DNA from 3 places in the Streptomyces sp. NBC_01317 genome. Region 2 is predicted to be linked to each of the others. Evidence: riboswitches for the same ligand, from Rfam matches in the RefSeq annotation. Region 2 holds a riboswitch; each other region holds the start of a gene.
The links. Region 2 has a riboswitch for cobalamin ahead of metE (5-methyltetrahydropteroyltriglutamate--homocysteine S-methyltransferase). Riboswitches for the same ligand answer to the same signal wherever they lie in the genome.
Positions count from the first base shown of each region.

Region 1: it holds a riboswitch for cobalamin, as region 2 does, so the genes downstream of both, OG349_RS11765 (ribonucleoside-diphosphate reductase subunit alpha) here and metE (5-methyltetrahydropteroyltriglutamate--homocysteine S-methyltransferase) in region 2, are expected to answer to the same signal.
Region 3: it holds a riboswitch for cobalamin, as region 2 does, so the genes downstream of both, OG349_RS27855 (cobalamin biosynthesis protein) here and metE (5-methyltetrahydropteroyltriglutamate--homocysteine S-methyltransferase) in region 2, are expected to answer to the same signal.

Region 1 covers NZ_CP108393.1:2,810,674-2,814,878, forward strand. The annotation lists gene OG349_RS11750 (DUF3311 domain-containing protein) at 1-148, shown strand, start outside; gene mctP (monocarboxylate uptake permease MctP) at 145-1,779, shown strand; partial or broken gene OG349_RS11760 (Uma2 family endonuclease) at 1,840-2,186, opposite strand; cobalamin riboswitch at 2,327-2,459, shown strand; gene OG349_RS11765 (ribonucleoside-diphosphate reductase subunit alpha) at 2,605-4,205, shown strand, end outside.
Region 2 covers NZ_CP108393.1:364,944-369,148, forward strand. The annotation lists gene OG349_RS01460 (type III polyketide synthase) at 1-745, opposite strand, end outside; gene OG349_RS01465 (ScbR family autoregulator-binding transcription factor) at 1,221-1,862, shown strand; cobalamin riboswitch at 1,968-2,186, shown strand; gene metE (5-methyltetrahydropteroyltriglutamate--homocysteine S-methyltransferase) at 2,349-4,205, shown strand, end outside.
Region 3 covers NZ_CP108393.1:6,405,016-6,409,220, forward strand. The annotation lists gene OG349_RS27850 (cobyric acid synthase) at 1-1,406, opposite strand, end outside; gene OG349_RS27855 (cobalamin biosynthesis protein) at 1,418-2,671, opposite strand; cobalamin riboswitch at 2,707-2,865, opposite strand; gene OG349_RS27860 (hypothetical protein) at 2,961-3,197, opposite strand; gene OG349_RS27865 (inorganic phosphate transporter) at 3,225-4,205, opposite strand, start outside.

The DNA.
Region 1 (4,205 bases), 2.4 Mb from region 2:
TCCGGCGTTCATCGGCATCCCGTTCTTCTACTGGTACCAGATGCTCTGGGTCGTCGTGTCGGCCGTGCTGACGATGATCGCCTTCCAGCTGTGGCGGCGTGACCAGCGCGCCCGTACGGGATCCCGCGCGGGAGGTGCGTCGCGATGAACGACGGTGTGAACGGCGTCGCGCTCGGCGTCTTCATCTTCTTCTTCCTGGCCGTCACGGTCATGGGCTTCCTCGCGGCGCGCTGGCGCCGGGCGGAGAACGAACAGAGTCTCGACGAATGGGGCCTGGGCGGACGGTCGTTCGGCACGTGGGTCACCTGGTTCCTGCTCGGCGGCGACCTCTACACGGCGTACACCTTCGTGGCCGTGCCGGCGGCGATCTACGCGGCGGGCGCGGCGGGCTTCTTCGCGGTGCCGTACACAATCCTCGTCTATCCGCTCATCTTCACCTTCCTGCCCCGGCTCTGGTCGGTGTCGCACAAGCACGGGTATGTGACCACCTCGGACTTCGTCAGAGGCCGGTTCGGCTCGAAGGGTCTTTCGCTGGCGGTCGCCGTGACCGGCATCCTCGCGACCATGCCGTACATCGCGCTGCAACTGGTGGGGATCCAGGCGGTGCTGGACGTGATGGGCGTCGGCGGCGGCGAGGACACGAACTGGTTCGTGAAGGACCTGCCGCTGCTGATCGCGTTCGCCGTGCTCGCCGCGTACACGTACTCGTCGGGGCTGCGGGCGCCCGCGCTGATCGCGTTCGTGAAGGACACCCTGATCTATCTGGTGATCATCGTGGCCATCATCTACATCCCGGTCAAACTGGGCGGATTCGACGACATCTTCGCGAAGGCGGGCGACGCGTTCGCGCAGAAGAACCCGGCGACCGGGGCGCCACGCGGCGCGCTCGCGCCGGGCGAGGCCCAGCAGTGGGGTTACGCGACGCTCGCGCTCGGCTCGGCGCTCGCGCTCTTCATGTATCCGCACTCGGTCACGGCGACGCTCTCCAGCCGCAGCCGTGAGGTGATCCGGCGCAACACCACGATCCTGCCGCTGTATTCACTGATGCTGGGCCTGCTGGCGCTGCTCGGCTTCATGGCGATCGCGGCCGGGGTGAAGGTCGACAACGGGCAGCTGGCGATCCCGCAGCTCTTCGAGAACATGTTCCCCGACTGGTTCGCGGGGGTCGCCTTCGCGGCGATCGGCATCGGGGCGCTGGTGCCGGCCGCGATCATGTCGATCGCGGCGGCGAATCTGTTCACCCGCAACATCTACAAGGACTTCATCAAACCGGACGCGACCCCCGCGCAGGAGACGAAGGTCTCCAAGCTGGTGTCGCTGCTGGTGAAGGTGGGGGCGCTGGCCTTCGTCCTGACGATGGACAAGACGGTCGCGATCAACTTCCAGCTGCTGGGCGGAATCTGGATCCTCCAGACGATGCCGGCCCTGGTCGGCGGCCTGTTCACCCGCTGGTTCCACCGCTGGGCGCTGCTCACGGGATGGGCGGTGGGCATGCTGTACGGCACGATTGCGGCGTACGGCGTCGCGAGCCCGACGCAGGCGCACTTCGGCGGCTCCTCGAAGGAGATCCCCGGCATCGGCGAGATCGGCTACATCGGCCTGACGGCGTTTGTGCTGAACCTGGTGGTGAGCGTGGTCCTGACCTTCGTCTTCAAGGCCGCCAAGGCCCCGGAGGGCGTGGACGAGACGAGCCCGTCGGACTACACGGCGGACATCGGCGACCCGGGCGTGAAGAAGGATCTGCCACTGACCCCGGCGGACCCGGACCCCGTGCGCTGACGGGCCGTACGAAAGCAGCATCCAGGACGGGCCGCCGGAACTCCGGCGGCCCGTCCGTCGTCAGCGCACCCATTCCTTGAGCTGCTCGGTCTCCAGGGTGATCCCCACGGGGTCGGGGAGGCTGACGTCCTTGCCGAACGGCACCGTGTGCGCGATTTCGTAGCGGGTGGCGTTCGGCTCGCTGTAGACCGTCACCTCGCAACTGTCCCGGTCGATCAGCAGATAGACCGGGATCCCGGTCTCCGCGTAGGCACGCGGCTTCTGCACGCGGTCCCGCTCGTCGGTTCCGAGTCGTACGAGGTGACTTCGACGGCCATCAGGACGGGGGCGGGGTCGGCCCATTCGCCTTGGCCGGTGAAGGCGTCGGCGGGGGCGAGGGTGCCGTCCGGGCGAGCTCGCCCGGCCCTGTCGACCTGGTGCCAACCGGTTCTCGTGTGCTGTCACAGGGCGGCCTCCTCGTCTCCGGGACCATAGTGGAGGACTCCGACATCCATGGGGCGAAGTGGGGCGCGACACAACATCTAGGGGGTGCTTCACCGTGCGCCCCCCAGATGTATGCTCAACCTCGTTGTCGACGCAGGGGAATCCGGTGGGAATCCGGAACTGTCCCGCAACGGTCTGCTGTGGTGTGCTTTGTCATACCCGTGAGTCCGAACACCTGCCGGCAGCGCATCCGGCTCGACCGAACCGGGTGCCAGGACGTCCGGGCCCCGAGGCTGGGCCGGAGACGCCGTGGTTCGTGCTGCCCGGAGACGGGTGAGTGGCGGATCCGCGCGCCCCCGCTTCCCCGCCGACGGCCCAGAGCCGAGCGAGGGAGAGCACCACGTGACCATCGCGCCAGCCGATCCGGCTTCAGGCATCTCCGAGGTCTCCGCACAGGTGACCGACGGACCCGGGACCGCGTTGCTGCGGCTCCTGACCGACCTGACCGCCGATCTGCCCGACACCGACCCAGGACGCGTCGCCGGCGCCGCGCTGCGTGGCCGCAATGCCCGGTCGGACGAGGCCGAGCTGCGCGAGCTCGCCACCGAGGCGGCCGCGGGGCTCATCTCCGAGGACCCGGCCTACTCCCGGCTCGCCGCCCGGCTGCTCACCCGTACCATCGCCGAAGAGGCCGCGAGCCAGGGCGCCGTGGCGTTCTCCGCGTCCGTCGCGGTGGGGCACCGCGAGGGCCTGATCGCGGACCGCACGGCCGACTTCGTCGCGCTGCACGCCGACTTCCTGGACGCGCTGATCGACCCGGACGCCGACGACCGCTTCGGCTACTTCGGGCTCCGTACCCTCTTCAGCCGGTACCTGCTCCGCCACCCCCTCACCCGCAAGGTCATCGAGACCCCCCAGCACTTCATGCTGCGCGTCGGCGCCGGTCTCGCCGAGGACACCAGCGTCCGCGCGCTGGACGAGGTCGCCTCCCTCTACCGCCTGATGAGCCGCCTGGACTACCTCCCGTCCTCGCCGACGCTCTTCAACTCCGGTACGCGCCACCCGCAGATGTCCTCCTGCTACCTGCTGGACTCCCCGCTGGACGAGCTGGACTCGATCTACGACCGCTACCACCAGGTGGCGCGCCTGTCGAAGCACGCGGGCGGCATCGGCCTCTCGTACTCCCGCATCCGCTCGCGCGGCTCACTGATCCGCGGCACGAACGGGCACTCGAACGGCATCGTCCCGTTCCTGCGGACCCTGGACTCCTCGGTCGCGGCGGTCAACCAGGGCGGCCGGCGCAAGGGCGCGGCCTGTGTCTACCTGGAGACCTGGCACGCGGACCTGGAGGAGTTCCTGGAACTGCGCGACAACACCGGTGAGGAAGCCCGCCGCACGCACAACCTGAACCTCGCCCACTGGATCCCGGACGAGTTCATGCGCCGCGTCGACGCGGACGGCGAGTGGTCGCTGTTCTCCCCCGCCGACGTCCCGGAGTTCGTGGACCTGTGGGGCGACGAGTTCGACGCCGCGTACCGCGAGGCGGAGGCCGCGGGCCTGGCGCGGAAGACCATCCCGGCCCGTGAGCTGTACGGCCGCATGATGCGTACCCTCGCCCAGACCGGCAACGGCTGGATGACCTTCAAGGACGCGTCGAACCGTACGGCCAACCAGACGGCCCTGCCCGGCAAGGTCGTCCACTCCTCCAACCTCTGCACGGAGATCCTGGAGGTCACGGACGACGGCGAGACGGCCGTCTGCAACCTCGGCTCGGTCAACCTCGGCGCCTTCGTGCTCGATTCGGGCGAGATCGACTGGGAGCGGCTGGACGAGACCGTCCGTACGGCCGTCACCTTCCTCGACCGGGTCGTGGACATCAACTTCTACCCGACCGAGCAGGCCGGCCGCTCCAACGCCAAGTGGCGTCCGGTGGGCCTGGGCGCGATGGGCCTCCAGGACGTCTTCTTCAAGAAGCGCCTGCCGTTCGACTCCGCCGAGGCGGC
Region 2 (4,205 bases):
CGGGGGCGAGGGGTTCCATCGTGCCGGGCACCCGCTTGTCCAGCAGGAAGTGGAAGCCGGTCGCGCGGACGCTGTACGCGATCCAGTCGGTGGTGTCGGGCACGAGGTGCGAGCCGTTGCGCTCCAGCGCGATGCCGGTGCCGCCCTTGCCCCGGACGACGGCGGCGGCCACCGCGTCACCGAACAGGCCGTTGGAGAGCAGCGAGCCGACCCCCAGGTCGGTCGGCTGGTAGCAGAGCGAACAGAATTCGCACGCGACGATGAGCACGTTCGCGTCCGGGTACGCCTGGCAGAAGTCGTGCGCCCGGTTGACGGCGGCGCCGCCCGCCGCGCAGCCGAGCTGGGCGATCGGCAACTGCCGGGTGTGACTGGGGAAGTCCATGGTGTTGATCAGCCAGGCGGTCAGCGACGGCATCATGAAGCCCGTGCACGAGACATAGATGATCAGGTCGATGTCGGAGGCACGCAGCTCGGCGTGGTCCAGGGCGCGGTTCACCACGGCGGGCACCCGCGCCTTCGCCTCGGACTCGTACAGCCGGTTGCGGTCCTCGAAGCCGGGGTGCCTGAGGGTCTCCTCGATGGGCTGGACGAGGTGGCGCTTGGCCACCCCGGTGTTCTCGATCAACCGGAGCGCCAGGGGAAGTTGCGGGTGGCCGGCGTGGAGCGACCGCGCCAGGGCGAGGGTGTCCTCCATGGTGATCACATGCTCGGGAACCGACACATCGGGCTTACACAGAGTCGCCACGACGCGCTCTCCTTCGTTCGTGTTCGCTGTGAACTGCGGCCCACACTCTGTGGTGGCCCACCACCCCGCAACCTGGGGAACTGCCGGGAACTGGCCCCTGGGAGGAGCGTCAGGGGAGCGAGGGGGCGGGATCCGAAGGACCGTGAGGGATCTTACCCATGACTACGGAAAGTAAGCACAAAAGGGGCGCATCGTCCGTTCGTGGGCGCGCCGCCCGGTCCCCGATGCGTCGCTCCGACGGCCGGGACCCCACCGGCCCGGCGACCGTGGGTCACGACCCGTCCACCGAACGGGTCGGAAGCCGAAAACCGGCCATCCTGTACCGGTGTCACCACGGGACTCGTAGGTCCCGGAGACCCCTTCGCGTCCCAACGTTTTGGCGCGGGAGAGACATTCGGGGAGTCGTTGAGCCCTATAGTACGGGCTGGGCGGTTTGTTTTGTGCTGGTCAACCCGGCTGCGCGGAAGGGTCATTCATGGCAACACAGGAGCGCGCCATCCGGACGCGCATGGCGATTCTGGAGGCGGCCGGCGCGGTCTTCGACGAGTTCGGCTACTCCTCCACGACCCTCACCATGGTTCTGGAACGCGCTGAGGTCACCAAGGGTGCCCTGTATTTCCACTTCCAGTCGAAGGAAGCTCTGGCGCAGGCGGTCCTGGACGAGCAGGTACAGCTCGGCACCGTACCCCCACAGGCCTCCAAGCTCCAGGAAGTCATCGACATCACCTTCGCGGTGGCCCACCGGCTCCTGGACAACGCACTGCTCAGGGGAAGCGTCCGGCTCACCGTGGACCAGGGTGCTCCCCCCGGCGTCGACCACAGCGGCCCCTTCCGCCAGTGGCCCGTCCATCTGGTGTCGCTGATGGAAGAGGCACGCGCGCAGGGTGAGTTGCTCCCCAGCGTGCGCCCGCAGGACACCGTCGAACTGCTGGTCGGTGCCTTCGCCGGCATCCAGCTGATGTCCCGCGCCCTGACGAATCGCGAGGATCTCGGGCGGCGGATATCGATACTGTGGGGACACATCCTGCCCAGCATCGCGGTCCCGGGCCTGATGCCGAGCATCGACACCGCGCCCGACCGCGGGGTACGGGTCACCGAGGCGATCATGGCGGCCTGATCCGGTGAGCGGGCCTTCCCACCTGGTGAGCGGGCCCTCCCCCGTCCGGAACCCCTCCCCCTTCCGGAATAAGGAAAGGGGCTCCCGGCGCTTCAGCTGAGGGCATAGGGTGACGAGTGCAGTTGGTTCGCCCTGTCAGCCAGACAGCGGCGTCGTAAGAGGGAACCCGGTGGGAATCCGGGACTGCCCCGCAGCGGTGAGTGGGAACGACCGCCGTCATCAGCACTGGGCCCGGATCGGGTCTGGGAAGCGACGGCCAGTAGGTGTCTCGTCCGTAGAGACGCGCCCACGAGTCCGAAGACCTGCCACTGCCCGCGCGCGAACACCGTGCGCGGAGATCCCGGTGACCTCGTGGGCGGGTCGGCGTACATATCAGGCGGTCACGCGCACCCGGACACCCGGGACGTGATCCGTCCGGTCTGTGGCTCCTCTCGTGCCCTCGACCGTCCCCGGGACGGCAGAGAACCGCTCGCGAAGGAGAGTTCTGTGACAGACAAGTCCGCAGCCGCGGCAGCACGGGCGACCGTGCACGGCTACCCCCGCCAGGGCCAGAACCGTGAACTGAAGAAGGCCGTCGAGGGCTACTGGAAAGGCACCGTCGGCGCCGACGCGTTGCGCGACACGGCCGCCGGACTGCGCCGTACGAACTGGCGCCGCCTCGCCGACGCCGGCATCCACGAGGTTCCCACCGGCGACTTCTCGTTGTACGACCACGTCCTCGACACCAGCGTCTTGGTCGGCGCGATCCCCGCACGCCACCGCGCCGCCGTCGCGGCGGACGCCCTCGACGGGTATTTCGCGATGGCGCGCGGCACGCAGGACGTCGCGCCGCTGGAGATGACCAAGTGGTTCGACACGAACTACCACTACCTCGTCCCCGAGCTGGGCCCGGACACCGTGTTCACCGCCGATTCCACCAAGCCGGTCGCCGAGCTGAGGGAAGCCCTCGCGCTGGGCCTCGCGGCGCGGCCCGTGCTCGTGGGCCCGGTCACCTATCTGCTGCTGGCCAAGCCCGCCCCCGGTGTCGCCCCGGACTTCGAGCCGCTGACGCTGCTCGACCGGCTGCTCCCGGTGTACGCGGAAGTCCTGGCCGACCTGCGCGCCGCCGGCGCCGAGTGGGCGCAGCTCGACGAGCCCGCGCTCGTCGAGGACAGGACCCCGGCGGAGCTGAACGCCACGGCCCGCGCCTACCGGGACCTCGGCGCGCTGACCGACCGGCCGAAGCTGCTGGTCGCGTCGTACTTCGACCGGCTCGGCAAGGCCCTGCCCGTCCTCGCCAAGGCACCCGTCGAAGGGCTTGCCCTCGACTTCACGGGACCGGCCGCCGCGAACCTCGACGCCCTGGGCGCCGTGGGCGGCCTGCCGGGCAAGCGCCTGGTCGCGGGCGTCGTCAACGGCCGCAACATCTGGATCAACGACTTCGAGAAGTCGTTGTCGGTCCTCGGTACGCTCCTCGGGCTCGCCGACCGCGTCGACGTGTCCTCCTCCTGCTCGCTCCTGCACGTCCCGCTCGACGTCACGGCGGAGCGGGACATCGATCCGCAGATCCTCCGCTGGCTCGCCTTCGCGCGCCAGAAGACGGAGGAGGTCGTCACGCTGGCGCGCGGTCTCGCGCAGGGCACCGACACGATCGCCGCCGAACTCACCGCGAACCGCGCCGACCTGGTCTCGCGCGCCGGTTCCGCGCTCACCAACGACCCGGCGGTACGGGCCCGCGCCACGGCGGTCACCGACGCCGACGGGCACCGCGCCGCACCGTACCCGGAGCGGGCGACGGCCCAGCGTGCCCACCTCGGGCTGCCGTTGCTGCCGACCACCACCATCGGCTCGTTCCCGCAGACGAACGAACTGCGCACCGCACGCGCCGACCTGCGCGCGGGACGTATCGACACGGCGGGGTACGACGAGCGCATCGAGGCCGAGATCCGTGAGGTCCTCGCCTTCCAGGAGAAGGCCGGCATCGACGTGCTGGTGCACGGCGAGCCCGAACGCAACGACATGGTCCAGTACTTCGCCGAGCAGCTGACCGGCTACCTCGCGACCCGGCAGGGGTGGGTGCAGTCGTACGGCACCCGTTACGTGCGCCCGCCGATCCTGGCCGGGGACATCTCGCGCCCCGAGCCGATGACCGTGCGCTGGACCACGTACGCGCAGTCGGTCACCGACCGGCCGGTCAAGGGCATGCTCACCGGCCCTGTCACCATGCTGGCCTGGTCCTTCGTCCGTGACGACCAGCCGCTCGGCGACACCGCCCTCCAGGTCGCGCTCGCGCTGCGCGACGAGGTGAACGACTTGGAGGCAGCCGGGACTTCGGTCATCCAGGTGGACGAGCCCGCGCTGCGC
Region 3 (4,205 bases), 6.0 Mb from region 2:
CGCAGTGCCCCGAAGCTCGTGTCCGGCGCCGGTACGAACCGCCGCCCCGCCTCCCGCGCGACCTCCACGAGGAACCGCCGCCGGAACGCGTCGTTCTCCAGCACCCCGTGCCAGTGCGTCCCCCGCACAGAACCCACCCGGCACCCGTCCAGCGCCACCCCGCCCCCGTCGGAGACGAACGCCGGGCCGCCGCCGACCTCCGCGACCCCGTGGTGGATCTCGTACCCCTCCACAGGCTCACCGAGGGCGACGCCCACCGGCCGCCCCAGCGTCTTCTCGCGCGCGAACCGCACCCGTACCGGCAGCAGTCCCAGCCCCGCCACAATCCCGGCCCGCGACTCCACCTCGTCGTCGATCAGCTCGCCGAGCACCTGGTAGCCGCCGCAGATGCCCAGCACCGGGCGACCCGACGCCGCCCGCCGCGCCACCGCGTCCGCGAGCCCGCGCTCCCGCAGCCAGGCCAGGGCGCGCACGGTGCCGCGGGTGCCGGGTATGACGACCAGGTCCGCGTCGGCCAGTTCCTCCGCCCGGTCCACGAACCGCACCACCACACCCGGCTCCGCCGCCAACGCGTCCACGTCGGTGAAGTTCGACATCAGCGGTACGGCGCACACCGCGACGCGCAGGACGTCCTCGCCGTACGGAACGGACGCCGCGGACTCCCGTACCGACCCGCGGAGCGACACCCGCAGCCCGTCCTCCTCGTCGATGCCGAGGCCGGGCCGCCACGGCAGCACACCGAGGGTCGCCCGCCCGGTCAGCCCGCGCAGCATCTCCAACCCCGGTTCCAGCAAGGACACATCGCCCCGGAACTTGTTGACGACGTACCCCGCGACCAGCGCCTGGTCCTCGGCGCTCAGCAGCGCCGTCGTCCCGAAGAACGAGGCGAAGACCCCGCCCCGGTCGATGTCCCCGACCACGACGACCGGCAGGCGGGCGGCGCGGGCGATGCCCATGTTCACGATGTCGGTGCGGCGGAGGTTGATCTCGGCGGGGCTGCCGGCGCCTTCGCAGATCACGGCGTCGTACGTACGGCGCAGCTCGGCGAGGCACTCCAGTACGGTCCCCAGCAGCGCTTCCTGGCGGCCCCCGTGGTAGCCCCTGGCGCTCATCTCGCCCACCGGGCGCCCCATGAGGACCACTTGACTGCTCCGGTCGCTGCCGGGCTTCAGCAGTACGGGGTTCATCAGCGCGGTCGGCTCGATACGGGCGGCCTGCGCCTGCATGGCCTGGGCCCGGCCGATCTCGGCGCCTTCGCGCGTCACGAACGAGTTGAGGGACATGTTCTGGCCCTTGAAGGGCGCGACGTTGACACCTTGCCGCACGAGCCACCGGCAGACGCCCGCGGTGACGACGCTCTTGCCCGCGTCGGAGGTGGTCCCGGCGATGAGCACCCCACCCCCCACCCCGTCCCGCCTCACAACGGCCTCCCCACACCCGCACCGTCACCGGCGCCCGAGCCGAGACCCGCACCGTCAAGGGCGCCCGCGCCGACGCCCCGGTCGGCCCCCGCACCCGTTCCGGAAACCGCCGCGTACGCGAACCGCCCCGCCACGCACACCGCCAGCGCCAATCCGCTCACCCGCCGGGACAACCGCACGGCCCGTTCGATGTCGGCGATCTCCACGGGCCGGCCGCCGCCGTTCAGTACCGGGCGGTGTTCGACCCGGCCGCCGTACGCGAGCGTTCCGCCCAGCCGTACGCCCAGCGCCCCCGCGAACGAGGCCTCCACCGGGCCCGCGTTGGGGCTCGGGTGCTTGCGCGCGTCGTCGCGCCACGCCCGCCACGCCCCGCGCGGATCGCCGCCCGCGACGACGGCCAGCGCGGCGGTCAGCCGGGCGCCTGGCGCGCCCGCCACGTCGTCGAGACGGGCCGAGGCCCAGCCGAACCGGCGGTATTTCGGGGACTTGTGCCCCACCATGGCGTCCAGTGTGTTCACGGCCCGGAACCCGGCCAGCCCGGGGACCCCGGCCAGGGCGCCCCACACGAGCGCGCCCACCACCGCGTCGGAGGTGTTCTCGGCGACGGACTCCACGACGGCCCGCGCGATCTGCTGGGCGTCGAGGGACTGCGGGTCACGGCCGCACAGGTGCGGCAGCCGCTCCCGGGCCAGTTCGACGTCCCCGGCGGAGAGCGCCCGGCCGATGGCACGCGCCTCGCGCGCCAGTGACGTACCGCCGACGACGGACCAGGTGGCGGCGGCGGTCAGCGCGACCGAGGCGACCCGCCGGCCCGCGAGCCCGGCACCTCCGGCTGCTCCGGTACGTTCCGCCGTCCCGGCAACTCCCGCCGTCCCGGCACCCGCACGCCCTCGCGCCCCACGTCCCCGCGCCCCGCGTGCCACCACCGCGCCCAGGCCCACCGCCCCGCCCGCGCAGACCAGCGTGTGCAACGCGCCCCAGCCACGGTGGTCCCGCCACAGGGCGCGCTCCACGCCCCCCGCGGCCCGTCCGAACGCCGCGACCGGATGGCCCCGGCGCGGATCGCCCAGCAGAAGGTCGGCGAGCAGCCCGCCCGCGGCCCCGTACGCGTGGACCCACGCGGCGTCCCAGCCGGCCGACCGGGCCGGCCGACCAGAGGCCCCCGCTGCGGAAGTGACCGAAACGGCGGGGCTGGTGGCGGCGACAGAAGCGACAGAAGCGGCGGCACGGACGCAGGCGCGGCCAGGCATGGCGACGTGTCCTCACTCAGGGTCCGCGCCCCGGCTCGACGGAAAACGCGGCGGCGAGAGTTCCTGGCTCCCGGGGACGTTTCCCCGGAGGGACACCGTGCCCGGTGACAGTGGCGGGACCGCGCCGGATTCGCACCGGCTTCCTCTGCTGCCGCCGTAATTGGCCCCGGCAGTCCACCACGCTGCGAGAACGCCCGTCAACCCGCCCTTGACCTGCGGCGGGGCAGTGTGCGAAGCCCCACACGAAAGGCCCGGGGGCAGGCCCCCGGGCCGAGCGCGGTACGTACGGTCAGGCCACGATCAGGTAGATGCCGTACGCCACGGCCGCCGCGCACAGCGCGAAGCACGCGTAGGCGCCGGTGCGCGCCAGGGCCACGGAGCCCCCCGCCGACCCGCCGGACTCCGAGGCCGCCGACTCCTGCTTGGCCAGGGCCACGATGCCGAGGGTGAACAGGCCCACCAGACCGATGGTGGACACGAGGCTGACGCCGAACACGGAGCCGAGGGCTGCCCAGTCGATTTTCATGTGATCGCTTCCTTAGACCGTGGCGGTTCAGACCGTGGCGGTTCGCGCCGACTCGCCGGCGACGGCGGGCGGGATGGGCAGGGCGACGGGCCCCGGGATGGTGGTCGTCAGACCGGCGGTAGCGGCGTCCACGGACGCGAGGCCCGCCACTGTCGGACCGGAGGCGGCGATGTCCACCCCCACATTCACCGGCACCACATCCGCCCCGGTCACATGCGTGTGGTCCACCGGACGGCGGCGCGACGCGAGCCAGATCGCACCGGAGACGGCGACGAGCAGGATCGCCACGACGGTGACACCCCACGTCCCGTGCCCGGTCAGGAACTCCGCCCCGGCGGCCACCAGCCCCGCGGCGGGCAGCGTCAGCCCCCAGGCGATGAACATCCGGGTCGCCGTCGACCAGCGCACGACCCCGCCCTTGCGGCCCAGGCCCGCGCCCATCACGGCACCGGAGCAGGACTGCGTGGTGGAGAGCGAGAAGCCGAGGTGCGAGGAGGCCAGGATGACCGTCGCGGCGCTGGTCTGGGCGGCGAAGCCCTGCTGCGGGCGCAGGTCGGTGAGGCCGGTGCCCATGGTTTTGATGATGCGCCAGCCACCGAGGTACGTGCCGAGCGCGATCGCCGTGCCCGCCGAGACGATGACCCACAGAGGCGGGTTGGAGCCGGGGGAGAGGACCCCGCCGGTGACCAGCGCCAGCGTGATGACGCCCATGGTCTTCTGCGCGTCGTTGGTGCCGTGGGCGAGGGAGACCAGCCCGGCGGAGGCGATCTGCCCGGCCCGGAAGCCCTTGGCCGTCGCCTTCTCGTCCGTACGGGCGCTGACGCGGTACGTCAGCCGGGTGGCGAGCATGGCCGCGAGCCCCGCGACGAGCGGGGCGGCGAGCGCCGGGATCAGGACCTTGGTGATGACGACGCCGCCGTTGACACCGGAGGTGCCGACGGACATCAGGGTGGCGCCGATGAGGCCGCCGAACAGGGCGTGGGAGGAGCTCGACGGGAGCCCCAGCAG